DNA from 4 places in the Pseudoxanthobacter sp. genome. Region 3 is predicted to be linked to each of the others. Evidence: predicted binding sites of a transcription regulator. Region 3 holds the regulator's gene; each other region holds the start of a gene.
The links. The regulator PhoB, encoded in region 3, activates phosphate uptake and scavenging genes when phosphate is short. The targets are predictions, from matches to a motif close to TGTCATNNANCTGTCAT.
Positions count from the first base shown of each region.

Region 1: the regulator PhoB is predicted to act here: its motif matches at 850-866, upstream of V7067_RS08515 (esterase-like activity of phytase family protein).
Region 2: the regulator PhoB is predicted to act here: its motif matches at 1,473-1,489, upstream of V7067_RS11000 (GNAT family N-acyltransferase).
Region 4: the regulator PhoB is predicted to act here: its motif matches at 1,279-1,295, upstream of V7067_RS11165 (inorganic phosphate transporter).

Region 1 covers NZ_DAISHT010000066.1:6,255-8,455, reverse strand. Annotated here, with positions in the region: gene V7067_RS08520 (pseudouridine-5'-phosphate glycosidase) at 1-693, shown strand, start outside; gene V7067_RS08515 (esterase-like activity of phytase family protein) at 919-2,201, shown strand, end outside.
Region 2 covers NZ_DAISHT010000105.1:794-2,994, forward strand. Annotated here, with positions in the region: gene V7067_RS11000 (GNAT family N-acyltransferase) at 161-1,255, opposite strand; gene V7067_RS11005 (FAD-dependent monooxygenase) at 1,555-2,201, opposite strand, start outside.
Region 3 covers NZ_DAISHT010000138.1:3,790-5,990, forward strand. Annotated here, with positions in the region: gene phoU (phosphate signaling complex protein PhoU) at 23-739, shown strand; gene phoB (phosphate regulon transcriptional regulator PhoB) at 936-1,634, shown strand; gene V7067_RS12485 (peptide deformylase) at 1,678-2,181, opposite strand.
Region 4 covers NZ_DAISHT010000109.1:3,475-5,675, forward strand. Annotated here, with positions in the region: gene nudC (NAD(+) diphosphatase) at 321-1,250, shown strand; gene V7067_RS11165 (inorganic phosphate transporter) at 1,475-2,201, shown strand, end outside.

The DNA of each region.
Region 1 (2,201 bases), on a different contig from region 3:
CTCGACCATCTCGGGCAGGCGCACGACGTGGCCAAGGCCTCGCGGCGCGATCTCGCCGTGCTGGTGGTGCGCGGCGCCACCGCCGGCACCACGGTGGCGGCCACCATGCTGATCGCAGCGCAGGCCGGCATCGCGCTGTTCGCCACCGGCGGCATCGGCGGCGTGCACCGCGGTGCCGAATCGACCTTCGACATTTCCGCCGATCTGGAAGAACTCGGCCGCACCCCGGTCAGCGTCGTGTGCGCCGGGGCAAAGTCGATCCTCGATATCCCGAAGACGCTCGAATATCTGGAGACCCGCGGCGTGCCGGTGATCGGCTATTGCAGCGATGCCTTCCCCGCCTTTTTCGCCCGCGAGAGCGGCTCGGGCGTCGACGCCCGCTTCGACAGCGCGGCCGAAATCGCCGCCGTCATCGCCGCCCAGAAGCGCCTCGGGCTGTCGGCCGGCCTGCTCATCACCAACGCCGTGCCGCCGGCCGATGCGCTGCCGGCCGACAGCATCGAGGGCACCATCCGGCAGGCCGTGGCCGATGCCGAGGCGGCCGGCGTTGCCGGCAAGGCGCTGACGCCGTTCCTGCTCGCGCGCATCAACGAACAGACCGGCGGCGAGAGCCTGAAGGCCAACATCGCCCTGATCCGCAACAATGCCCGCCTTGCGGCAGAAATCGCCGTGTCTCTGTCGTCGATGGCCTGAAGATCGGCCAGCCGTCTGTCGCCGTGCGTTTTATTGCGCCCGCCCTCAACAGGCGGGCGCATGGCTTCAGGGCCCCGACTGACAAAAGAAAACGCTGTTAGACGGCAGATTTATTTCCACCGGCGCCGGAAACGGATGCACACGAATACACAAATGTGACACGCCATCGTCATTTGCGGCCAATAGCAGTCCGGGCGTTCCCCCCCGAAGAAGGATCGCTTCCCGATGCGACTGCCCCTGACTGCGCTTGCCCTCGTTGCAGCCTTCAGTGCCCCGGCGCTGGCCGAGACGGTTTATCCGGCCACTCTTGCCGGCCACGCCTATCTGCCGGCGATGACGATGGTGCTGCCGCCGGCCGATGCCCCGCGCGATGCGTTCCTGTCCGGCAAGTTCACCGGCAAGGCCCGCAACGAGATGCCGATGAGCGTGGAAGGCGATGTCGGCAAGGCCTATGGCAGCCACACCACCGGCATCTCCCTGCCCTTCGTCGGCCAGCCCGTGCAGGGCATGTCCGGCTTTGCCATGAACACCCCCGGCGACGGCACCTATTATGTGCTGACCGACAACGGCTTCGGCTCCAAGGTGAACAGCCCGGATGCCATGCTGTTCTTCCACCGCATGAAGCCGGATTTCCGGACCGGCCGGGTGGAGCGCGCCGAGACGATCTTCCTGCGCGATCCCGACCACAAGGTGCCGTTCCGCATCGCCTATGAAGGCACCGACAGCCGTTATCTCACCGGCGCCGATTTCGACCCGGAGAGCATCCAGTTCCTCAACGGCGAAATCTGGATCGGCGACGAATTCGGCCCCTACATCATCCGCGCCACCGCCGACGGCCGCGTCCTCTCCGTCACCCCCACCCGGCTGGACGGCACGGCGCTGACCGGCCCGGATACCCCCGGCACCGTGGTGCCCGCCGCCGCCGGCAAGGACTTCCGCGTCCAGCGCTCGGGCGGTTACGAGGGCATGGCGCTGCAGCCGAAGACCAACCTGCTGTGGGCGATGCTGGAAAAGCCGGTGCTGGCCGATGACGGCAAGCCGGAAGGCAACTTCCTGCGCGTGCTCACCTTCGACACCGCGAAGGGCGACTGGACCGGCAAGAGCTATCGCTTCCGCCTGTCCGACGGGGCCAAAGCCATCGGCGATTTCAACTTCATCGACGATACCCGCGCCCTCGTCATCGAGCGCGACAATGGCGAAGGCGATGCCGCGAAGGCCTGCAAGCCCGATGCGACCGACCTTTCCGCCTGCTATCCGCTGCCGGCCAAGGTGAAGAACATCGTTCTGGTCGACACCGCCTCGGTGGATGACGAAGGCTATATCCGCCGCATCGGCCATGTCAGCCTGCTCGACATCGCCGACCCGGAGCACAAAGCCCTGCCGGGCATGAAGCCGGCCTCCGGCCCGTTCACCTTCCCCTTCTTCACCATCGAGGACGTGGTGCGGGTTGACGATACCCACATCATGGTGGCCAACGACAACAACCTGCCGTTCTCCGGCGGCCGCGA
Region 2 (2,201 bases), on a different contig from region 3:
CGCGTGACATGCGGCAGGCCCGCGTCGTGCGCCGGTGCGGCGGAACGCGGGCGGGTGCAGGCGGACGATCCCCCGGCGCTGCCGGAAGCGCGGCCCGAGGGGGCGCGGATCTCCGGCGGCAGGATCAGGATACGCCGAAGGTGCGGCAAGAGGAAATCCGTCAGACCGCGTGGCGGCTGGCGTCGGCACCATAATAATTGATGTAGCGGGTGTTGATGTCGCTCACCGGCAGCACGATCAGCACATCGATGGTGCCGAACTGGCGGTCGAGCACCGCGCCGTCGCCAATGCGCGCGCCGAGCCGCAGATAGCCCTTGATGAGCGGCGGCAGGGCGTGGAGCGCGCCGCGGGTGTCGACGGCTTCGGCGGGCAGGCGGTTCATCTCCACCCGCCGGCCGGGCAGGGCGGCCGGGCGCATGCCGGGGGCGGCGAGGCAGTGATGGTGCAGGAACGACAGCGGCAGCGCGAAGCGGTCGGCGTCGGTTCCCTCGAAACTGGCGCAGCCCACCATCAGCTCGCAGCCGTGCTGCACCGTGTAGGCCCAGTTGCCGGACCACAGCAGTTCCAGCGTGCGCTTGGAGCGGTAGGGCGCCAGCACGCACGAGCGGCCCAGTTCCAGCATCCGCAGCTTCGGCCGCCGGCCGGTCAGCGGCGACAGATCGAATTCGGAGGCGGAATAGAAGCCGCCGTGCAGATCGGCGATCTCGCGGCGCAGCAGCCGGTAGGTGCCGACCACCTTGGGCTTGCGGCGCTGAAACCGCCGCGCCTCCGGCTCATGGTCGATGACGAGCAGGTGATCGCAGATGTCGTCGAAGGCATCGGCATCGCGGCGGGTGGCCAGCGTCACCGGGTCGGCGATCGCCGACATTTCCTCGTAGAACACCTTGTAGCGGATGGACTGCGCGCGCTTCACTTCCTGTTTGCTGCGCGCAAGGCGCACTTCCAGCGAACCGAGGCGGCCGAGCGTCGGCGCGTCGGGATCGTAGGGCTTGTGTTTCAGAACCGCCGGAAAGCGTCTGGCGGCGAGCGGCGCGGGGCCGCGGGCGCGGAAGAAGGGCATGGCCTGCCCGGCGCCCGCCAGAGCGGCGGCAAGGCGGGCGGCCGGGGCGCCGAACTCGCCCAGCATCTCTGGAACCGGGCGGAAAGCGGTCGGGGCCGGTCGGGCGGGGGCTTCGGGGGCGGCAACGTCCAGCGTATCGCCGGCCATCGGGACACCGGCAGCCTGATCGCACGGCTCAGCAACCGATCGTGTCATGCTTGCCTCCCTCACGGACTGCCCCTGCCTGTGGTGACCGGTGATCAGGCGGAGCGCAGCCTCGTGCGCCTGTCGCCTGCCGGATGGTTCGCGTTCTCCGGACTGCACTTCCGCAGGCACGCGGGCGGGGCCGCGCCAGACGGAGATCCGGAAACCGGCGGGTCTGGCCGCGAAAGGCCCGGCCCGCCGGCCGTTCTCCAACAGGAATCATAAATGCCCGACGATTGTGTGACAACAATTCCCGGAATCGGGCATGATTTGCCGGCAAAATTTTCTCTGAGCCGGCTTTCTTGCGTGTCTCACGACGGCTCGCGGCGCGGGCCGGCCCGCAGCGCCAGCCGGGCATAGGCATCCAGCACCCCCACATCCAGCAGGCCGCCACGCAGGGCGACGGTCTGGTCCGGCCGGATCAGCACGAAGCCGTCGCCGGGCATGTTGTAGCGCCGGCGGACTTCGCCGGACGGATCGCTGGCCGCATCGATGCCGATCACGGTCACGGCCGGGCCGAATTCCGACAACGCCAGCATCAGCGGGCGGGCAGCCTCGGCGTTGCCGAACCGCAGCAGCACATGAGCCGGCGCGGAGAAGGCGTTCCACAGCGGCTCGTCCCTGCTGCTGCCGGGCGGCCGGTAGCGGGCGCCGGGCGCCCGCTCGCCCACGGTCGGCTCGCCGGAAAGCACGAGGCGGCGGAATTCCGCCAGCGGCCCGTCGCGGTAGGCGAAATTGAGGTCGGAGAGGTCCGCCATCATGCGCCGGCGCAGCGGGGCAACCCGCGACAGGGCGCTGACCACCACGTCGCGCGTGGTGCGGGCCAGCAGCCCGCCGGCAAAGCCGGCATTGAGGCGCAGCAGCGAGCTTTCGATGACGGAGCGGGCAACGGCGCGCCGTTCGGCATCGTAGCTGGCGGCCAGCGCTTCCGCATCGCCGCGCCCGCGCACCATGGCGG
Region 3 (2,201 bases):
ATCGAAAGAGAGCGATATCGCGATGCCCGAACACACCGTGGTGGCCTATGACGACGAGCTGAAGCAGCTGGCCGGCTGGATCGCCGAAATGGGCGGACAGGCCGAGCAGCTGCTGGCCGACGCCGTCACCGCGCTTTCGCGCATCGACACGACGCTTGCCCAGCGCGTGATTCAGGAAGACCAGCGCCTCGATCTGACCCAGCGCCGGGTTGAGGAACTGGCCGTTTCCATCATCGCCCGCCGCCAGCCGATGGCGCGCGACCTGCGCGAGGTGGTGGCGGCGCTGCGCGTTTCCAACGATCTGGAGCGCGTCGGCGATCTGGCCAAGAACATCGCCAAGCGCGTGGTGGCGATGAACGGGCAATACCAGTCGAAGCGTCTCGTTCTCGGTGTCGAACACATCTCCGAGATTGCGCTTGAGCAGATCAAGGCCGTCATCGACAGCTACACCAGCCGCGATATCGAAGAGGCCACCGCGGTTCGCAACCGCGATGACGAGATCGATGCGATGTATACATCGCTGTTCCGCGAGCTTCTGACCTATATGATGGAAGACCCGCGCAACATCACGTTCTGCACGCATCTGCTGTTCTGCGCCAAGAACATCGAGCGCATCGGCGACCATGCCACCAACATTGCCGAGAACGTGCACTATCTGGTGACCGGCGAGCAGCCCTCGCTGGAGCGCCCGAAGCAGGACGACACCGCGCTCACCACCATCGAGTTCGGCAAGTCGTAAGCGCGGCCGGCTGCGCCGCTCCGGCGCGGCGGGACAGGACTGCGGACCCCGCACCCCGGCCGGAACGGCCCGGGCTGCCCGGCCCGAACGGACTTTCAGGAAGGTCTGCGGGTGCCGGCCGGGCCGGATGCCGCCGGCGGGCCGCCGCACCTTTGCCACACCCGACTTTGCCACACCCGACCGGGGATGCCAGCCGATGCCATCGGTGATGATCGTCGAGGACGAGGAAACCCTCAGCCTGCTCCTGCGCTACAATCTGGAAGCGGAAGGCTTCAGCGTGGAGAACTGCGGCCGGGGCGACGAAGCGGAACTGCTGCTGCGGGAAAACCAGCCCGACCTGTTGCTGCTGGACTGGATGCTGCCGGGCCTTTCCGGCATCGAACTGTGCCGCCGCCTGCGGGCGCGCGAGGAGACCGCCCGGCTGCCGATCATCATGCTGACAGCGCGCGGCGAGGAGGCGGAGCGCATCCGCGGGCTCGCCACCGGGGCCGACGATTATGTGGTGAAGCCGTTCTCGGTGCCGGAGCTGATGGCCCGCGTGCGCGCCATCCTGCGCCGCGCCAAGCCGGAGGTGGTCGCCACCCAGCTTAAGGCCGGCGATCTGGAACTGGATCGCGAAACCCACCGGGTGCGCCGCGCGGGCCGCGAAATCCACCTCGGGCCGACGGAATTCCGCCTGCTGGAATTCCTCATGACCTCGCCCGGCCGGGTGTTTGCCCGCGAACAGCTGCTCGACGGCGTGTGGGGCCACGATGTCTATGTGGACGAGCGCACCGTCGACGTGCACATCGGCCGGCTGCGCAAGTCGCTGAACCGCGGCAAGGCCAAAGACCCGATCCGCACCGTGCGCGGCGCGGGCTATGCCTTCGACGACCAGTTCAGCACCGCACGGTGAGCGGTCCGGCGCGCCGGCCGGGCCGCTGCGGCAGGGCAGCGCCTCAGCTGCCCGCGCGGCGCAGCTTGGCATAGCGCGCCACAAGGCGGTCGCGCTTCAGCCGCGACAGCCGTTCCGTCCAGAAACGGCCGTCGAGCTGGTCGATTTCGTGCTGCAGGCACACCGCCATGAGCCCGGCGTGGCTCTCGCTGTGCACGCCGCCGGCCGCATCCTGATAGCGCACCGTGACGCGGGCCGGCCGCTCCACCGTTTCCACCACGCCCGGCATCGAAACGCTGCCTTCCGTGGCCCGCGCCAGATCGACGCTGGCCTCGGTGATGACCGGATTGATGAACACGCGCCGCGGTTCGGCCGGTGAAAGCCGGATCACCACCACCCGCTGCGGGACGCCGATGTGCGGCGCGGTGATGCCGATCCCCGGCGCCGCGGCCATGGTGTCGGCGAGGTCTTCCACCAGCGCCGCCAGATCGTCGCCGAACGCGGTCACGGCCGCGGCCGGGACCTTCAGGCGCGGATCGGGAAAGCGGACGATGTCCCGCACGGTCATGGCTGTTCCTCGGGTCTTGC
Region 4 (2,201 bases), on a different contig from region 3:
CACAGCCGGCCCGTCCGTCGCAGTCGGCCCTCAGGATCAACCCTCACGGCCAGCCCGTCACGGCTCGGCCGAGTTCCGGGGCGCCGCGCCGGGCCGGGCTTGCGGGTCCGGTGTCCCGGCCGGGTGCTCCGGCGTCATCTGCCTTGCCGTCTGCCTTGCGGCCTGCCGGGCCCGGTTTTTTGCTTGACGGCTGCGCCGGCGCGGCGTTTGCCTTGCCGGCGCCGGGTGCGTGCCGCAGGCCCGCGGGGCCTGTCCGCGGCCTCCTCCCGGCTTCGTCCTCTCTTCACCCGTCCGTTTCCCGCCTCCGCGATGGTGTTGCCATGGCTCCGATCGATTTTCCGCCGGTCGACCTTTCCCGTCTGACCGGCTACGGCCGCACCCGCACCGACCGGACCGCCGAGCGCCGCCACGATGCGGCGTGGATCGAGGCGCTTTGGCAGCAGCCCGAGACCGGCGTGGTGCTGGTGGCGGCGGACCATGTGGCGGTGGCCGGCGATCCGCCGGTCATCGTGCGGCCGGCGGCGCTGGCCCGCAGCCTTGGCCGCACGCTGGAAGAGGCGGTGTTCCTGGGGCTGGAGGACGGGCAGGGGCGCTTCGCCGTGCCCTTCACGCTGGAGGAAGCCGCGCAGCTTGGCGAGGCGACGGCCGATACCCGCTCGCTCGCCTCCGAAGGGCGGCTCGCCCCCGACGAGCAGGGCCTGCTGGCGCAGGCCCGCAGCCTCGTCTACTGGCACCAGAGCCACCGCTTCTGCTCGGTGTGCGGCAATGCGACCCGGCTCACCGAGGGCGGTTACCGGCGCGACTGCCCGGCCTGCGGCGCCCATCACTTTCCCCGCACCGATCCGGTGGCGATCATGCTGGTGGTGGACGACGAACGCTGCGTGCTGGGCCGGCAGGCGCGCTTCGCGCCGGGCATGTACTCCTGTCTCGCCGGCTTCATCGAGCCGGGCGAAACCATCGAGGACGCGGTGCGCCGCGAGGTGCGCGAGGAAAGCCACATCCGCGTCGGGCGCGTGCGCTATCTCGCCAGCCAGCCCTGGCCGTTTCCCGCCTCCCTCATGATCGGCTGCCTCGGCGAGGCGCTGACCCGCGACATCCGCCGCGACGACGCGGAACTGGAGGACTGCCGCTGGTTCTCCCGCGATGAGGTGCGCGCGATGCTGGAGGGCACCCACCCCGAAGGGCTGACGGGGCCGAAACCCTTCGCCATCGCCCATCACCTGATGGCCGCATGGGTGGCGGGCGGCTGAGGGGCGCGGCGATCGGCCGGGTGCCGGATGTCACATGACTGTCATATGACAATGCTCTGGATCGCGCGACGCCGCCGGACTGACAGGATAAACGCCCGTTTTCCCGGTCTCTCCGGCACAAGGCCCGCGCGGCATATGACAGCCGCCGGCGACTGCGACGGCCCGTTGCCGCCTCACAAGACCGCATGACCGCATGGCGCGGTCGTCATAACCCGGATTTTCCGATGCAGGCCCCGACCAGACAGGGCGAGCCGACGACCGAGGCAAGCCAGAGCGCGCAGGCCGACCGGACGGCGGAGGCCACGCCGGCACCCAAACATGCGGCCCGGCGCGGCAGCCACCGCGCCGCATCCGGCCATGGCGCTGCGGCCGGCCACACCGGCCGCCGGTTCGACCGCAAGCCCTCGCGCGTCGGTGTCGCGCTGTTTCTGGTGCTGCTGGTCGGCGGGCTGGCCTACTCGGTCTGGTCGATCGCCGCCGACATGGCGGCCACCGGCACCGCGCCGCTGGCGCTGGTGCCCTATCTGCTGCTCGGCCTCGCGCTGATCGTGGCGCTGGGCTTCGAGTTCGTGAACGGTTTTCACGACACCGCCAACGCGGTGGCCACCGTGATCTACACCAACTCGCTGAAGCCGCACTTCGCCGTGGTGTGGTCGGGGGTGTGGAATTTCGTCGGCGTCATGCTGTCCAGCGGCGCGGTGGCCTATTCCATCATCACGCTGCTGCCGGTGGAGCTGATTCTGCAGGTCGGTTCCTCGGCCGGCATGTCGATGGTGTTCGCGCTGCTGATCGCGGCGATCCTGTGGAACCTCGGCACCTGGTATCTGGGCCTTCCGGCCTCGTCCTCCCACACCCTCATCGGCTCCATCATCGGCGTCGGCATCGCCCATCAGCTCATGCAGGGGGCGGGCGCCACGGCGGGGGTGGACTGGTCGCAGGCCGCCAAGGTCG